4 regions of the Ruegeria sp. BB1 genome follow, and region 4 is predicted to be linked to each of the others. Evidence: riboswitches for the same ligand, from Rfam matches in the RefSeq annotation. Region 4 holds a riboswitch; each other region holds the start of a gene.
The links. Region 4 has a riboswitch for cobalamin ahead of ACR0AL_RS17155 (DUF1636 family protein). Riboswitches for the same ligand answer to the same signal wherever they lie in the genome.

Region 1 (4,206 bases), on a different contig from region 4:
GGCGGCCGATCAACGGTTCGTCGTCGCGCTGAACAATTACCGTGCCAATGGCGGGGGTCACTTTCCCTTTGTTGATCAGGCCGAGCCCATCGCGCTGCCGAACCTGCCTGTTCAGCGCGTCTTGCAGGACTATCTGTCCGGCGCACTGCCGCAAGATCCCTTGCAGTATGCGCCCTATCCATTTGGCTTTGCCCCGATGCAGGGCGCGACTGCGCTGTTAAGAACCGGTCCGAAGGCACAAACCCACATTGCCGAGCTTGAAGAATATGACCCTCACGTCGTCGGAGAAGACGATGAGGGCTTTTTGCTGTTCCGTTTGACGCTCTGACGGGTTGTGTTTCCAGCGCCCGTTGCCTATATCAGACCCCGAGAGGTTGGCGCGGGCGAGCGCCTCGCCAACCTGGTCAGGTCCGGAAGGAAGCAGCCACAACGAGCCCCGCTTGGGTCGATGTCCAACCTCTCACTTAAACTCCCGACATTGAATTGTTGCGAACAGGCCTAGGCAATCAGCCGTGGCCAGACCGCCGCGTTGCGTCGGGCAAATGCACCGATATGGCCAACCTTGGACAGGCCGAACTCGCCCGGAGACAACAAATGGCGGTGTGCGTTGGGCCCGTACAGATCAGCCAGCCGCCAGACCGCGTTCTTTGGCACCAGATCGTCATCCTCAAAGCTGAACAGATCCACTGGTGTGTCTGACTGTGCCCAGCGGGCCTCGGGCAAGGACACGCCAATTTCGGGCAGGTAGTTGCGCGGCGCAGTACACCAGCGGCGCCACTGCCAATAGACGCTGGCAGGCAGGTTCGATCCGAATCCCAGTGCCTTGCCCGGCAGGTAACCCAGCGCTTTTACGGCCAGGGGCGCGTGTCCGTACCAAAACAGCAAAGCCAACGCCCGATAAGGCCAGGGATGGTCCGACACAGTCACCGGCCCGGCGCAGACGCAGATCATACGGTCGATCTGATCAATATCGGGTTGAATCGGCCCCAGCATACCGCCGACGGAATGGCCGATGCTCCAGTGCTGCGCGTCGGGGTATCGCCTGCGCATCTCGGCCCGAGCCGCAGGCATGTCGATCAGCGCCCAATCCGCCATCGTGGCCTGAGCTGACTTCAATGGCCTGCTCTGCGATTGACCGAAATCGCTGTAATCATAGGTCAGACAGGCCATGCCATGTTCCGCAGCCAACCAGCGTGCGAAATGCTGATAATAGTCGCGCGGCACTCCGGTGGCGCTGTGGATCACCACGGCGATCCCAGGTTCGGCCACCGGCAGGTACAGCCGAGCCGACAGTTGGGTCGAACCAGAAGGAAACTGAAAATCCTCGGTTAAAACAGCTTGTGCGGTATCCAGCATGGCGCCCTCAATCTGAACCGATTAGTTCACCACCCCAAACGGCATCTTTTGCCACCCTAAGTCAATCCTGTTTCCGCATGACCACGCGTCCACTTTGCCCCACCAAAAGGCGGCTTGACTCAGGCCACCCCTACCCGCTAGCGATTGGGTGATGGTTCTCGTCCCCGGTCCCCGGGGCGGGATGAAAAGGGAACACGGTGCGGTTCTGCCCGGAATACCGGAACGAACCAAGGCCGCGACTGCCCCCGCAACTGTAAGCGGTGAGCAATGCCGAAACACCACTGGCCGCAAGGCTGGGAAGGTCGGCAACGCAACGACCCGCAAGTCAGGAGACCTGCCATCGAACAAGAAACCGAAACTCGGGCGGGGTGTCCGGGCAGGTCGTCAGCACGCTGTCACACCTGATCCATGCCCCCGTTCCACGCGCGGAGGGCGCAATATGATCTGGAAGACAAAGACGAACCAGTATTCCGCAACCGTTTGCCAACGCACCGGAAAAACCTGTCCGGCGCTGGCACAGATGGCGCGCGCGATCGTGCAGGCGATGGACGCGGCCGTTCCTGCGACGACGTTTGATTTTGAGTTCGACGGCAGCACTGAGCTGGTCTATTGCACGCAAGGATGCAGCGCACGGTTTCGCGCGCAAAAAGACCTGATCCGGGTCTTTTGTGGAACAAGCGAGGATGCGCCCCTCGAGTCGCTGGATGCTTACGCAGATATGATGTTCGGCCCGGATGTGACCATGCGCCCCACAGGCATGCTAACCACCCCACCCTGCGCCATGCTTGAGGTCACAGCGATCCCGCCCAACCCGGTAGCACAGGCAGAACGACAGGTGGCGCTCTGATCTAGTCGCGCGTCCGCCCAAGGGCGGCCCATTCCATCTGGCCGCCGGTCTCGACGGCGCAGGACCGCACCGCCCGCAAACGGGTCAACGCTGTCTCGGGGTCTTCGCCATGCTCGACCATAAGGCGCAGCACGATCATCCCGGACCGGCCACAGCCGCCCCGGCAATGCACCAGCACCCGCCCCCCGCGGGACAGAATATCAGTCGCCGCAGGGCTGACACTGCCCCACGCCGCGTCAACCTCAGGAGGCGGCGTACCGAAATCCGCTACCGGCAGATGCACCCATTCGATATTGAGTGCGTGCAGGTCTTCGCCAAGCCCACTTGCGCCCTCTTGCAGTATTTCGACCTCGGTGGTCATCGAGATCACAAGATCCGGCTGCCAGTCGCAGATCGTTCCCAAGTCCCGCGTATACCCGCCACCGCGCCCCGGAAGGGGCGACAAGGCAACGGTGCCGTTTCCAATCTGAACTGAATGAAGTGCGAACTGGCTCACTACGGACCCTCCCTGATACTCGCTTCTAAGGCGTGCAAATTGTGCTGCAAACCGAAATTCACCCAAGCCTGCTGTGGACGCGGGCGGCAGGGGTCTCTACGCTGCATCGGAACCCGAATCCGACAGAGCAGATATGAACGACACGCCCAGCCCCGCCTATCAGGTTCTTGCCCGCAAATACCGCCCGGAAACCTTTGCCGATCTCGTCGGTCAGGACGCAATGGTGCGCACGCTGAAAAATGCGTTCGAGGCCGACCGGATCGCGCAGGCTTTCATCATGACCGGCATTCGCGGCACCGGCAAAACCACCACGGCACGGATCATCGCCAAGGGCATGAACTGCATCGGCCCCGATGGTGACGGCAAACCAACGATCGAGCCCTGCGGCCAATGCGAACATTGCGTGGCCATTATGGAAGGCCGCCACGTTGACGTGATGGAGATGGACGCCGCCAGCCGTACTGGTGTGAACGATATCCGCGAGATCATCGACAGTGTCCGCTATCGCGCCGCCAGCGCGCGCTACAAAATCTATATCATCGACGAGGTCCACATGCTGTCGACCAGCGCGTTCAACGCGCTGCTCAAGACGCTTGAAGAACCGCCCGAGCATGTGAAGTTCATCTTTGCCACCACCGAGATTCGTAAAGTGCCAGTGACGGTTCTGTCGCGCTGCCAACGGTTCGACCTGCGCCGGATAGAACCCGAGGACATGATCGGCCTGCTCGGCAAGATTGCGGCGGCGGAAAACGCTCAGATCGCGGATGACGCGCTGGCGCTGATCACCCGTGCAGCCGAGGGTTCGGCCCGGGACGCGACCTCGCTGCTGGATCAGGCGATCTCGCACGGTGCGGGTGAAACCAGCGCCGATCAGGTCCGCGCGATGCTGGGCCTGGCTGATCGCGGTCGGGTACTGGACCTGATGGACATGATCCTGCGCGGGGACGCTGCAGGCGCACTGACCGAGTTGGGCGGGCAATATGCCGAAGGAGCCGATCCGTTGGCCGTGCTACGCGATCTGGCCGAGATCACCCATTGGGTCTCTGTGGTTAAAATCACGCCAGACGCAGCCAATGATCCCACCGTATCCCCGGACGAACGCGCGCGTGGTCAACAAATGGCCGAGACCCTGCCGATGCGCGTCCTGACCCGGATGTGGCAGATGTTGCTTAAAGCGCTCGAAGAGGTCTCGGCGGCCCCGAATGCCATGATGGCAGCTGAAATGGCGGTGATCCGACTGACCCATGTGGCCGACCTGCCCAGCCCGGAAGAGTTGATCAAACGTCTGCAAGACACGCCCCCACCGCCAAATGGCGGACCCGGTGGCGGGATACCGGCGCCATCGCATGCCGCGGTTCAGACGCAAGCGCCGGTGGCATCTTCTTATGCAGCTCCCGCCCATGGTGGGGGCGGCGGCGCACCCAGCGCGGCGTTGGCGCAGGATGTGCAGGCTGCCCTGGCACGCTATCCGACCTTCGATCATGTGGTCGAACTGATCCGCGCAAAC
Region 2 (4,206 bases), on a different contig from region 4:
GTTTTCACCTCTGGCGAACGAGGCACCTGCTGCCGATGCCGATCTGGTCTGGCTGCCCGGTGGCTATCCGGAACTGCATGCGGGCACACTGGCTGCCGCCGACACGTTCCAGACCGGACTGCGCAAACACGCTGAATCCAAACCCGTGCATGGAGAATGCGGTGGATACATGGCGCTGGGTCAGGCCTTGATCGACAAAGAGGGCGAGCGACATCAGATGGCAGGCCTGCTGCGGCTGGTGACCTCGTATGAAAAGCGCAAGTTCAATCTGGGGTATCGGCGCGCAGAATTGCTGGCCCCGATGCCCGGTTTTGCAGCCGACACGGCTCTGCGGGGGCATGAATTCCATTATTCTTCGATCGTAGAACAGCCGGACGCACCGCTGGCGCGGGTGTTTGATGCTGAAGGTGCTGAAGGGCCGCAAACAGGTTCGGTGCGCGGGAACGTCACCGGTACGTTCTTTCACCTGATCGCCGAGGCCTCGGCATGAGCGGTTTCGTATCCTTCATAGGTTCCGGCCCCGGCGATCCTGATCTTTTGACCCTGAAAGCAGTCGACCGGATGCAAAAAGCAGATGCGGTGCTGTTTGATGACCTCAGCAGCGGCCCGATCCTAAGTCATGCGCATGGCGATGCAGATCTGGTGGGCGTGGGCAAACGGGCCGGGCGACCCTCACCCAGGCAGGATCACGTGAGCCGCCTGTTGGTGGATTACGCCAAAACCGGTGCTCGCGTAGTGCGGTTGAAATCCGGTGATGGCGGGTTGTTCGGCAGGCTGGAGGAAGAACTGGTTGCCCTGCGTGCGGCCGGGATCGAATATGAAATCATCCCTGGCATCCCCTCGGCGGTTGCGGCGGCGGCGGCAGCAGGAATACCCCTGACACGACGCCTGACTGCGCGGCGGGTACAATTTGTCACTGGCCACGATGTCAGCGGCAAACTGCCCGAAGATCTGAACCTGCCCGCGCTGGCCGATCCGGACGCAACGACCGTGGTGTTCATGGGCAAACGGACCTTTCCTCTGTTGGTAAATGCGCTGCATGAGCATGGTCTGCCGCTGGAGACACCTGCCCTAATGGCCGAATCCGTATCGACTCCCGACCAGAGCCTGCACCGTGCAACAATTGGCGCGCTGTCGCAAAAGCTGGAGGCCGAGATCGGCACAGCCCCGGCGCTGATCCTGTATGGCCCGCTGGCAGAGTTCGACGATGTTTGAGTTGTCTCTAATCGGAATTGGCACTGGCAACCCGGATCACGTGACCTTGCAAGGGGCAAATGCCATCCGCGATGCAGACCTGATCCTGATCCCGCACAAGGGCGAGAACAAGGCTGATCTGGCCGGGTTGCGCGAAGAGATCATTGCAGCTGTGACTGACACTCCGCCGCAGATCGCCTATTTCGACATTCCCAAGCGTCGGGCCGATGATGGTTATCTACGCGGGGTCGACGAATGGCATGATGCCATTGCCCTGCGCTGGCACGAGGCGATTGCGGCCCACCCGAATGCGCGACAAGTGGCACTGCTGATCTGGGGCGACCCGTCGCTTTATGACAGCTCGTTGCGAATCGCGTCGCGGCTGGACCCTGAGCCCACGACACGGGTGATCCCTGGCATCACCGCGCTGCAGGCATTGACGGCCGCCCACGCCATCCCGATCAATGATCTGGGCGCGCCTTATGTTGTGACCACCGGACGGCGGATCAGGGATGAAGGCTGGCCGGCAAATGCCTCGAAAGTAGCGGTAATGCTGGATGGCGAGTGTTCGTTTCAATCCCTGGACATGGCCGATTATGACATCTGGTGGGGTGCCTATGTCGGCATGAAAGAGGAAATCCTGATCAAAGGCGCTTTGACCGATGTGGCGCAGGAGATTCTGGACACCCGTGCCAAGGCACGTGCCGATCATGGCTGGATCATGGATATCTATTTGCTGAAAAAGCGCGTGATCTGACCTAAAAGGTCGCAAATGACGATTGCACCAGCGGCATCATAGAGGCTAAATGAACGCGTCTGGTCCTGCCGGAGACATCCGGATGCTAAGAGGGAATGTGGTGCGACTGCCATGGCAGCCAAATCCACAGCCGCCCCCGCGACTGTAAGCGGAGAGCCCCTGTTCAACCAGCCACTCCTGTTCTCAGGGGGAAGGCGAACAGAGGCATCGACCCGCAAGCCAGGAGACCTGCCAGGCGACAATTGAAACACCGGTCGTCGGGTGCGGCGGCAAAGGAGAATAAAAGATGGCAACACAAACGCAAACAGCATCCGCCTCGCGCGCTGGTATCCTTCCGGTCATGTTCGCGGTGGTACTGGGTCTGGGTATCATCACCCTGACCGGTCACGTACAGGCCGCGGCGCTGCATGACGCAGCACACGACGTGCGCCACGCGACCGGCTTCCCCTGCCACTAAGACCATGTTCAGTCGTATACTGACCAGCGCGTTGTTCGCTGGTGCTGCAGCGGGGCTGATAGCCGCATTGCTGCAGTTGGTCTTTGTGCAACCTGTTTTGTTGCACGCAGAGCTGTACGAATCCGGTGAGTTGGTGCACTTCGGAGCCGAATCCGTTTCGGCGCATCCCGAATTGCCGGGCATGTTCTCGGAACTGACCCGTGACGCGCTGAGCGTCATTTTCACCATGCTGACCTATACCGGTTACGCGCTGCTGATGGTTGCTCTGATGTCCGTGGCCGAAGGCCAGGGCCACACGATTGATGGCCGCACCGGCGTGCTTTGGGGTCTGGCTGGGTTCATCGCCTTTCATCTGGCGCCTGGCTTTACCCTGGCACCAGAGGTGCCTGGTGTAGCGGCAGCTGACGTCTATGCCCGACAGGTCTGGTGGTTTGCCACTGTTGGTGCTGCGCTTGTTGCGCTGTGGTTGATTGCGTTTGGCGGCAACCTGATCAGCTATGTGATCGCAGCAGCCCTGTTGCTGGCACCCCATCTGATCGGTGCGCCCGAACCGGATGTGTTCACCGGCCCCGTCCCGACCGAGATCGGCGCTCTGTTCGCCGCTCGCGCCTTTGGCATTGGTCTGGTGGCCTGGGTTCTGGTTGGCGCCTTTGCCGGGTATTTCTGGCAAAGCGAAGGCAAACGCGTCGAAGCAGCGGCCTGATCCTCTTATGTAATGACGCGCCGGGTTCTGCCCGGCGCGTTTCTTTTTGCCCAAAAGGAAAGAAAAATGGCACGCTCACTTGCCCTTTTTGCAATCGGCCTTGTGTTCGGTGGTGGTGCTGGTTTTGTGCTGGCGGCAGCCAATGGCGCCACGTTTGACGGCCACGATCATGGCGATCCGTCCCATCACGGCGGCGCGCATGCCGAAGCGATGGCCCATGACCATTCGACCACGGTAAACCTGCCCGCAGGGGCGGACGCCCCCAGCGTTGCAATCGCGCTGACCCAGGACCCGATGGCCGGGTGGAACCTGCACGTCATGCCGCAGAATTTCCGGTTTGCCCCAGAAAACGCGTCAACAGCCGACGTAGACGGCGAAGGCCACGCGCATGTTTACATCAATGGCGAGAAACTGGCCCGGCTCTACGGCAACTGGATACACATCCCCGACCTTCCGAAGGGAGAGGTCGAGGTTTCGGTTTCGCTGAACGCAAACAGCCACAGCGCACTGACGGTCGACAACGTACCGGTCAGCGCTGCCGTGACCGTTCAGGTCGATTAAAGCGCCGGTATCCGCGCGCGCAAACACATCCGAAGTCGCCCGCAGGGTCGGGCGTCTTCGATCCAACCTGCGGGACTGTCCAAATAGGCTTTGCAGGTCGCGACGATGTCTTCGGCATCGGTAACGATATCGACCCCCGAAAACACGTAAGACGCCCGTCCTGCGGCCTGCAATGCCAATGCGGTCGGCTCAGCGCAGCCACTGAAACAGGCGTGATCCGAGATGACGACCCGGCCATTCAGCCCTGCACGCACCAGCGCGTCATCCACGGCCTGCCTCTCGGCCACTCGGTCACGCGTTCCCGCACAACTGCTGCAAATCAATAGGCGTATCGGGTCCACGTGTGGCCTCGTGTTTGATGGTTTGCATGTTTCTGCGGCTTTCTAGACGTCGGCGCAATCCTGAATACGCACGGAAATGTGCGTGCGCGGAACTCGGATTTCTGGCATCACTCAGACAGTCACATTGAACGAGGCACCGTCATGCGCACGCTTTTGGGTTTGCTCTGTCTTCTCGCCCTGCCTGTTCGGGCCG
Region 3 (4,206 bases), on a different contig from region 4:
ACGTCGAAAGTTTCACCAGATCGCAGAGACTTGGTGTCGCGCCGCGCCATGCGGCAACACATGGAGGTGGATTTTTGCAATCAACCCACTGGACGCCCCTGACGAAAGGTGTTAAAACGCCTGCCACACCACAGCAAGTATTTGATTTTACTTGAAAAGGCGAGTTGGCGGAGTGGTGACGCAGCGGATTGCAAATCCGTGTACACCGGTTCGATTCCGGTACTCGCCTCCACTTCTTTGATTATCTAACCGGTATTCAACTGCGCTCGGTGTGCGCTATTCGGCCTGACCTCTCTGTGGGATAACTTCATAACCCGGCTCTTCCGGTTCATCATCGTGCATCTCGGTCGGGAAACCGGGCGCCGTGATATCCAGCCCGGTCGCGTCCTCCAACCGCTTGATAATATTCGGGGACAGTTCGCGTTCACCATAGCGGGCGATACCGTCGTCGAAGATGCGGATCATTACCGGGTTGATTTCCAAGGGTACTCCGGCGCGGTCGGCGACGTCTTGGAACAGTCCGATGTCCTTTTTGACAAGGTCCATGGTGAAAGAGATATCGCGGGACCCGTTCAGAATGACCTGGCTTTCTGTTTCATGCACGAACGAAGTACCCGACGAAATCTTTATCGCCTCATAAGTGGTGTTCAAATCCATCCCGGCCGCTTTGGCCGTTACCAGCGCTTCGGCACAGGTGATCAGGTTGGCGGTCGCCAGATAGTTGGTCAGAACTTTTAGGACCGAGGCTGAGCCCAACTCCCCCGTGTGCAGCACGCGCCGCCCCATCGTGGTTAAAAACGGCAGAATCCGCTCAAAGGTTTCGCGATCACACCCGGCGAAAATCGAGATATTGCCAGTAGCCGCCCGGTGGCACCCGCCTGAAACCGGGCAATCCACCGCCGCTCCTCCTCGCTCGATCACCATGGCGCCCAGTCGTTTAACCTCGGCTTCGTCGGTGGTCGACATCTCCATCCAGATCTTGCCCGGCCCGACCGCGGGCAGCATATCTTGCATCACTGCGTCCGAGGCCGCCGGGGACGGCAGGCAGGTTATAACGGCATCGCAGTCCCGCATCATCTGCGCCGGGCTTTCCGCGGCTTCGGCCCCCTTGGCCACAAACTCGGCCACCAAGTCTGGGTTAAGGTCGTGAACCGTCAGGTCAATCCCGTTGCGCAGAAGCGAGCCGGACAGTTTGCCGCCCACATTTCCTAAACCGATAAATCCGACTTTCATGTTTCCCTCCTGACGGTCGTATTCGGGCCGAGTATCTGTGTTGTCTGTTAGAAACGAAAATGATTAATAATGCCAATTATGGTCAAAATAATTTGGTGATATATGGATCGCCTTCCAAACCCCACATGGTTGCGCAGCTTTGAAACCGCCGCGCGGCATCTGAATTTTACCACCACAGCAAAAGAGCTGGGCCTGACGCAGACGGCGGTCTCATTGCATATCCGGTCGCTTGAAGCCGAGCTTGGGCAAAAGCTGTTCACCCGGAATGCCCGCCGGTTGGAACTGACTGAGCTGGGGCAGTCTTATTCGTTGACTGTGCGGCGTGCGCTTGGCGACATCGCCCTGTCCACCAACAGCCTGTTCGGCCCTGCCTCGCGCCAGACCCTGACGATCCGTGCGGCGATATCGACAGCCACCTATTGGGTCGCGGCGGAACTGCCCGACTTTACCGCTCGCCACCCCGAGATCCCAGTACGCCTTGTCTCGCACATCTGGAATGACAGCGTGGCCCCCGGCGATTTGGATGTGGAAATCCGGCTGGGTTATGGCGATTGGCCCGGCGTTCAGTCCGAAAAGCTGACAGATGAAAAGCTGGTACCGGTATGCCGGGCCGGGGACTCGCCCGCGACCCTGAACGTACTGCGGCAAGGCCCTCTGATTCATATCCTTGGATACGAAGACAACTGGGCGCGGTACTTTCAGGCCAACGGGCTCGCGCTTCCGGACCAGCCGCCCCGACATTCGGTGGACACCTCGGTCGCAGCACTGCAGCTTGTGATGGCAGGGGCGGGCTATGCAACGGTTCTGGAACGGTTCGCCCGGAATGCGATCCGGCAGGCTGTGCCGATTGCAATTGCGGGACCTGCGATTCCTTTTGCCCAGTCGCATTACCTGATCAGTACACGAGGCGCTACGCAATCGACCGCTGCGGCAGGGTTGTTTTGCGCTTGGCTGCGCGAGAGGCTGGCCGCGCATGCCGCGGATTGACACAGGCTGGTCGCTTTTTTGGTTTGAACGATTTCACCATGCGCCTCGTGCTTGACAAGCCCCCTGCCCGTGCCGCATGTCGCATGCGTTGGTGTCCATCTTCGGATGGATGAAAAGGGAATGCGTCAGCGGGCAACCGTCAAACGCAGCCGCCCCCGCGACCGTGACCGGAGAGGGTGCCCAATGCCACTGGCCCGCAAGGCCGGGAAGGCGGGACATCTGCCGGGGCAAGCGCCCCGACATCCGCAAGCCGGGAGACCTGCCAGCGCCCGAAGTTGAAACCGGACGGGGTGATCCGGTGTCGGGTCCATGTGCAGACGTGGCCCGCATGAAACCCCGTCCCCTGCAAAGAGGATTTGGGGGGATGAGAGACGTGACCGAGACTGCACCAGTCGAGCTGCTGGTCTGCACGACCTGTCGGCGTGGCCTGCCGATTGAAGACGATGCGCAACGTCCAGGTGCCCTGCTGCACAAGGCACTGGAAGACGCCGATTTGCCCGAAGGTATCGTGCTGAAGCCGGTCGAGTGCCTGTCAAATTGCGATCAGGGTTGTTCCATAGTGCTGCGCGGCGGACCGACCCGCTGGACCTTTGTGTACGAAAACCTGAACGAAACCGACCATGTCGACACCATCGTCGAAGGCGTCACCAAGTATCTCGCCGCCGAAGACGGTCTGGTCAAATGGCGCGAACGTCCCGAACATTTCCGCAAAAACTGTGCGGCCCGCATTCCCCCGATTGGAGCCCTGAAATGAGCAACCTCGAAAAACTCCCCGTCACTGTGATCACCGGCTTTCTGGGTTCGGGCAAAACCACGCTGGTCAAACATCTAATGCAGAACCCTCAGGGCAAGCGTCTGGCCGTTGTCGTCAATGAATTTGGCGATGTGGGTGTGGATGGCGACATTCTGAAATCCTGCGCCATTCCCGATTGCCCGGCGGAAAATATCATGGAACTGGCCAATGGCTGCATCTGCTGCACCGTGGCCGATGATTTCATTCCGACCATCGAGGCGCTGATGGCACTGGAGCCGCGCCCTGATCACATCCTGATCGAAACGTCCGGTCTGGCTCTGCCAAAGCCGCTGTTGAAAGCGTTTGACTGGCCCGATATCCGCTCGAAAATCACCGTGGATGGCGTGATCGCTCTGGCCGATGCCGAGGCCGTCGCCGCCGGGCGTTTTGCCCCGAATGTCGAAGCCGTCGACGCCCAGCGCCTGGCTGACGACTCGATCGACCATGAAACGCCCTTGTCCGAGGTGTTCGAGGATCAGATCTCCTGCGCCGACATCATCCTGCTGACCAAGCCTGACCTGGCTGGCCCGGAAGGCGTGGCAAAGGCCAAAGAAGTGATCGCAGCCGAGGCTCCGCGCGCCCTGCCCGTCGTCGAAGTTGCCGAAGGCGCTGTGGACGTGCGCGTCGTACTGGGGCTTGAGGCTGCCGCCGAGGATGACATGGATGCACGCCCGTCGCACCACGATGGCCACCACGATCATGAACATGACGATTTCGAAAGCATTATCGTCGAGTTGCCGGAACAGACCGATCCGGCAGCACTGGTTGCCAATATCGAACGCTTGGCAAATGAGCTGAACATCCTGCGGGTCAAAGGTTACGCCGCTGTCCAGGGCAAACCGATGCGCTTGTTAGTTCAGGCGGTTGGCGCACGCGTGCGACATCAGTACGACCGCCCATGGGAACCCGGCGAAGAGCGCCGCTCGCGTCTGGTGGTGATTGCCGAACATGACGACATCAAAGAGGCCGCGATCCGCGAGATCCTCGTGGGTGTGACCGAGGCCGCCGAGTAAGCCATGCACGTCGTCTTCCGCGAAAGCCACGGGCTCGAGGAAACCGAGACCCCGACCGATCTGGGCCAAAGCCCGGCGGATCTGGTGGTGCTGTCCTTTTCGGACAGCGACCTCGGAGCTTTCGCGGCAGGCTGGCATCGCGGTGGCGGGGCTGAGGGGCGGATGCCCACGATGCGGTTG
Region 4 (4,206 bases):
CAGCAAGAAAACGCGGGGTTTCGCCAGGTCGGCAGTCTGCGCTTCGATCGCTGAGAGTTCGTCTTTCCAGCCCGTGACCAGCGCCTCGGCCTTGTCTTCGACGTGCATGACCTGACCCAGGCGCAGGACGTCATTGAACAGCAGGTCCATGCTGGCTTCGGGGCGATCCTTGTCCAGATGCACACAGCTTTCGGTCAAGATCATGGTCTTGATACCAAAGGGCTCCAGCGTATCCGGGGTCACATCTCCGCCCGGCTTCATGCCGTAATACCAGCCAGCAAAGAACAGGTCGGGTTCCACGGCAACAAGGTTTTCGACAGTTGGGTATTTCGGTGCCAGTTCGGGGATATCACCGCGCAGGGTGTCGAATTCCGGGCTGGTTTTGTACCAGCCGGTGATGCCGGTCAGACCGACGATCTTGTCCTGCAGGCCCAACGCGAAGGCCATATCGGTCATGTTCATGTCATGCACAACCAGACGCTCGGGCTGGGCTTCGAACACCAGCGGCGCTCCGCAGTTGTCGACGGTGACCTCGTGGGCGGACGCGCCGCCTGCCATGGCTGTGAACAGCGCCACGGACCAGATGTGTTTCATTTGGGAATGTTCCTTGGTTTAGGTTGAGATTGTGGATTTTCGGATATCCAGCGCTGGAATCACGCGGCCTTCGTGGTGAAAGCACAGGTATTCAACGCCAAAAGTATCGCGGACCCGCTCGGGGGTCAGCACTTCGGCCACGGGGCCAAATCCCGTGAGCCGCGTAGATTTCATCAGCGCCACGTGGGTGGCAAATTCCGGGATCATGACAAGATCATGGACAATCATCACAACCGTGATGCCGAGTTCGGCGACCAGAGACAGCATCCGACCCTTGGCATCTGGATCGAGATGGTTGGTTGGCTCATCCAAGAACAACAACGATGGATTCTGTGCCAGTGCCCGGGCGATATGCGCGCGTTGACGTTCGCCCCCGGACAATACCGCCATGCGCTTTTCTGCCAGCGCGCCAAGGTCGGTCAGCTCAAGGATTCTGTTCAGTTCTCTGGCATGTTCATCCGCCGAACGGTCGGCCCAGATCGGAATCTGGCCCATGGCAACATAGTCCCGCAGTAGCAACCTGCCATCCGGTTGTTCTTGCTGGCCCACAACAGCGATCATGCGGGCGCGTTCCATTGCGGGCATATGTTTCAGGCTGCGTTCCTTGACCAATACATTGCCCAATACAATCTCAGCCGCCCCGCACAGAAGGTTCAAAAGCGTGGTTTTTCCCGCCCCATTTGGACCGGCAATTGCCAGTATCGCGCCCTCGGCCAATTCAAACGAGACACCTTGCAGAAGAACGTCACCATTGAGCGCATAGTATTCGAGATCACGCGCAACCAGAAAAGATGAGGTCGTCATGATGGTTCCCCCAATTGAATCCGAGGCAAACGAGAAAGGGTTTTTGTAAATAGTGGTTGCGGCCGGTCCGTCGCGTTGGTCCAACCGTCTGCGACGTTGCGGTACTGATGTGCGAATTCCGCCAGCGCGTCGAAATCTTCGGCAGTTTCAATATCGCCGAACAGGTAGTGTGCTTTGCCGACAGCCTGAAATCCGACGGCTGTTGGTCGCGCGCAGCCCGCCATGCAGGTAACGGTGCGCACTGCGAACCCGGTTGGCAACCTGCCGGTCAACGCATTGCGCATGACATCGACAGGCAATGCGCCGGTACAGGTCGAGCAGATCAGAAGGAAGTGGTCAGGTGTTTCCGGCATAGTCCGCTCCGCTTGAAGCCAAGCGCGGACAGAAGGTGCCGATCATGTACACACGTTTCAGACGTGCCATCAAAGCCTCCTTCCAGGACGCCCCGCCCCGGGTTGGTTGAACATGTGATGGCAGGTCTCCTGACTTGCGGGTCGATGCTTGGCCATCCTTCCCGGCCCAATGACCAGTGGATTTTGGCGTCGCTCACCGCTTACAGTTGCGGGGGCAGTCACGGATTTGGCGCCAAAGTGGCGAACCGCACCGTATTCCCTTTTCATCCCTTGGGCGCACCATCGGGAACCATCTAGCCCTTGCTTGTCTTAGACTGGGGGCCATGTCAATCACGATTTGAAACAACAACTTTTCGATCGGAACTCAAACGCTCAGGGTTTCGAAGTCTGCCGCATGCGTTTTCGCTGTAAGTGCGGCACCCAGTGCCGCATGGGTCGCGACAGCATACTGTGTTAGAGGTAGCATTTTTTCCTTCATGTTTGAGAATTTAATTTGAAAACAGTCGATTGCCGGTCACGCGCGAGCGTTCGGGCTTCGGCCTGGCTGAGTGACACGAGCGTTTCTTCTGATGAAAGCCCCTTGGCCCGCGATTTTGACCAGATGCGGCGCGCGGATACCGGGGACCATGGCAATGCAGCTTCTGACAACCACTGTCGCAACGGGGCTGGCAGGCCGTCAAACACATCCATCGGATCGGTTGATCGATGCTTGCGGCGCAAGCTGCAATGCCCGAGGTTACGTCTCATGCTTTGGTTTCCGGATTTTCCACTGGGTCCAAAACCAAGACGAGACGGGATTCACTGGTACCTTCGATCGGAGGCGAGCGATGCACCACCCCTGACGATGGTCGCTCGGTCCAGAGTGTTCCCCGTAGCAGGATCGGAGCGCCGGTCTGAACGGTAAACACAAGCGCGGGATCGTTTCCATCAGTCGAGGTGCCGTATTGTGTTCCAGTGCCACGATAGGTGCAGACCAACCGGGCGGTGACAGCATCGGTATGAAATTTACGGCAAGCATTGGTGGTGACAACATCCAGCCGCAGCCGCAGGAAGTTGGCGTTCATCAGTTCACAGAACATGTCGGCCAGAGAAGCGATATCATCTTGAAGCCACGCTCTTTCAGTCCCGTTAGGCATGCCGGAGATATCGCAGAGTTGCCCCACGGTCGTCTTAACGGCGCTTGGTGGAAGAATGACTCGCCCACTTGGCAACGCCTTGGGATCAAGTTGGTCAAGCCAGCTTTGCATATCCGGCGGGGTTCGCCGGCGCCAAATCAAAGCGGCACAGTTTGGCTGTGCAAAAGTGCGGATTGCCGCCGGATCATCTGCGAAGCTCACACCGGTGACCTTGTCTTCCACGGGCTTTCTAACGAAGTTCATGCGGCATCCTCTGCCCGGCGCCAAATCGGAAAGGGGTCCGGCAGGTCCGGCAAATTGCCGGGCCCTGTCGCCGTGACTGCTGGAATAAGGCAATTGTCCAATCGTGCCTTCAAACTTTGCCAGTCGATCCCGGCACCGATGAAAACGATCTCTTGACGGCGGTCGCCCCACGGCTCTTGCCAGTGGGCCTGCATATAGGCGCGGGCGCTGTCATGTGCGGGGCGTCGCTCTTCGGGAACTGATGCCCACCAGGTGCCGAGTGGTTTGATGCTGGACAATGCACCGGCGAGTGAAAATTCAGCCACCCAGTCGGGGCGTGTCGAAATCCAAAAGTGGCCTTTGGCCCGGATCACCCCTGGCAGATCACCGTTGAGAACGCCCAAAATGCGTTCGGGAGCGAACGGAAGTCGCGCCCGGTAAACGTATGACACAACCCCGTATTCCTCAGTCTCAGGCACATGGTCGGCAAAGCCATACAGCTCCTTTGCCCACATCGGGTGTTCATGGGCTTGCTCGAAGTCAAACAGGCCGGTGTCCAGGATCTTTTCTGCGGCAGCTTCCGAATGGTTGGTCTCGATGATCTCGGCATCTGCATTCAGACTGCGGATGATCTTGCGTGCCGCATCAACTTTTTCTGACCCCGCATCTTCAACCTTGTTCAGGATCACTACATCAGAGAATTCTATTTGATCCGTAAGCAAGTGGACCAGAGTTCGCTCGTCTTCCTCTCCCATCGTTTCGCCTCGGTCTCGTAGGAAATCGTGGGACGAGAAATCGTTCAGCAAGTTCACCGCATCGACAACCGTTACCATGGTGTCGAGCCGCGCCACGTCCGACAAGCTGTCGCCCGCTTCATCCCGGAAATCGAAAGTTGCTGCCACAGGCAATGGTTCGGAAATACCTGTGGATTCAATAAGCAGGTAGTCAAAACGTCCTTCCGCAGCGAGGCGCCGGACTTCCTCCAGAAGATCGTCCCGAAGGGTACAACAGATGCAGCCATTCGACATTTCTACCAGAGTTTCATCCGTCCGGCTGAGTTCGGTATCGGCCCGTACCAGATCGGCGTCGATATTCAC

Region 1: linked by a shared signal. The riboswitch ahead of ACR0AL_RS16150 (hypothetical protein) and the one ahead of ACR0AL_RS17155 (DUF1636 family protein) in region 4 are both predicted to bind cobalamin.
Region 2: linked by a shared signal. The riboswitch ahead of ACR0AL_RS00275 (CbtB domain-containing protein) and the one ahead of ACR0AL_RS17155 (DUF1636 family protein) in region 4 are both predicted to bind cobalamin.
Region 3: linked by a shared signal. The riboswitch ahead of ACR0AL_RS00345 (DUF1636 family protein) and the one ahead of ACR0AL_RS17155 (DUF1636 family protein) in region 4 are both predicted to bind cobalamin.

Annotation. Positions count from the first base shown of each region.
Region 1 covers NZ_JBQFVB010000008.1:50,293-54,498, forward strand. Annotated here, with positions in the region: gene ACR0AL_RS16135 (bifunctional 2',3'-cyclic-nucleotide 2'-phosphodiesterase/3'-nucleotidase) at 1-328, shown strand, start outside; RNA gene ffs (signal recognition particle sRNA small type) at 368-466, shown strand; gene ACR0AL_RS16145 (alpha/beta hydrolase family protein) at 499-1,356, opposite strand; cobalamin riboswitch at 1,492-1,712, shown strand; gene ACR0AL_RS16150 (hypothetical protein) at 1,796-2,203, shown strand; gene ACR0AL_RS16155 (protein-tyrosine phosphatase family protein) at 2,205-2,699, opposite strand; gene ACR0AL_RS16160 (DNA polymerase III subunit gamma/tau) at 2,833-4,206, shown strand, end outside.
Region 2 covers NZ_JBQFVB010000001.1:54,699-58,904, reverse strand. Annotated here, with positions in the region: gene ACR0AL_RS00290 (cobyrinic acid a,c-diamide synthase CobB) at 1-490, shown strand, start outside; gene cobA (uroporphyrinogen-III C-methyltransferase) at 487-1,215, shown strand; gene cobF (precorrin-6A synthase (deacetylating)) at 1,208-1,951, shown strand; cobalamin riboswitch at 1,995-2,201, shown strand; gene ACR0AL_RS00275 (CbtB domain-containing protein) at 2,238-2,408, shown strand; gene ACR0AL_RS00270 (CbtA family protein) at 2,413-3,111, shown strand; gene ACR0AL_RS00265 (hypothetical protein) at 3,178-3,672, shown strand; gene ACR0AL_RS00260 (DUF1636 family protein) at 3,669-4,013, opposite strand; gene ACR0AL_RS00255 (DUF302 domain-containing protein) at 4,155-4,206, shown strand, end outside.
Region 3 covers NZ_JBQFVB010000001.1:69,156-73,361, reverse strand. Annotated here, with positions in the region: tRNA gene ACR0AL_RS00360 (tRNA-Cys) at 159-232, shown strand; gene ACR0AL_RS00355 (NAD(P)-dependent oxidoreductase) at 277-1,233, opposite strand; gene ACR0AL_RS00350 (LysR substrate-binding domain-containing protein) at 1,336-2,220, shown strand; cobalamin riboswitch at 2,293-2,501, shown strand; gene ACR0AL_RS00345 (DUF1636 family protein) at 2,585-2,974, shown strand; gene cobW (cobalamin biosynthesis protein CobW) at 2,971-4,026, shown strand; gene cobN (cobaltochelatase subunit CobN) at 4,030-4,206, shown strand, end outside.
Region 4 covers NZ_JBQFVB010000009.1:64,188-68,393, reverse strand. Annotated here, with positions in the region: gene ACR0AL_RS17165 (ABC transporter substrate-binding protein) at 1-594, opposite strand, end outside; gene ACR0AL_RS17160 (ABC transporter ATP-binding protein) at 613-1,398, opposite strand; gene ACR0AL_RS17155 (DUF1636 family protein) at 1,395-1,751, opposite strand; cobalamin riboswitch at 1,854-2,060, opposite strand; gene ACR0AL_RS17150 (DUF6525 family protein) at 2,226-2,498, opposite strand; gene ACR0AL_RS17145 (DUF1826 domain-containing protein) at 2,495-3,130, opposite strand; gene ACR0AL_RS17140 (GTP-binding protein) at 3,127-4,206, opposite strand, start outside.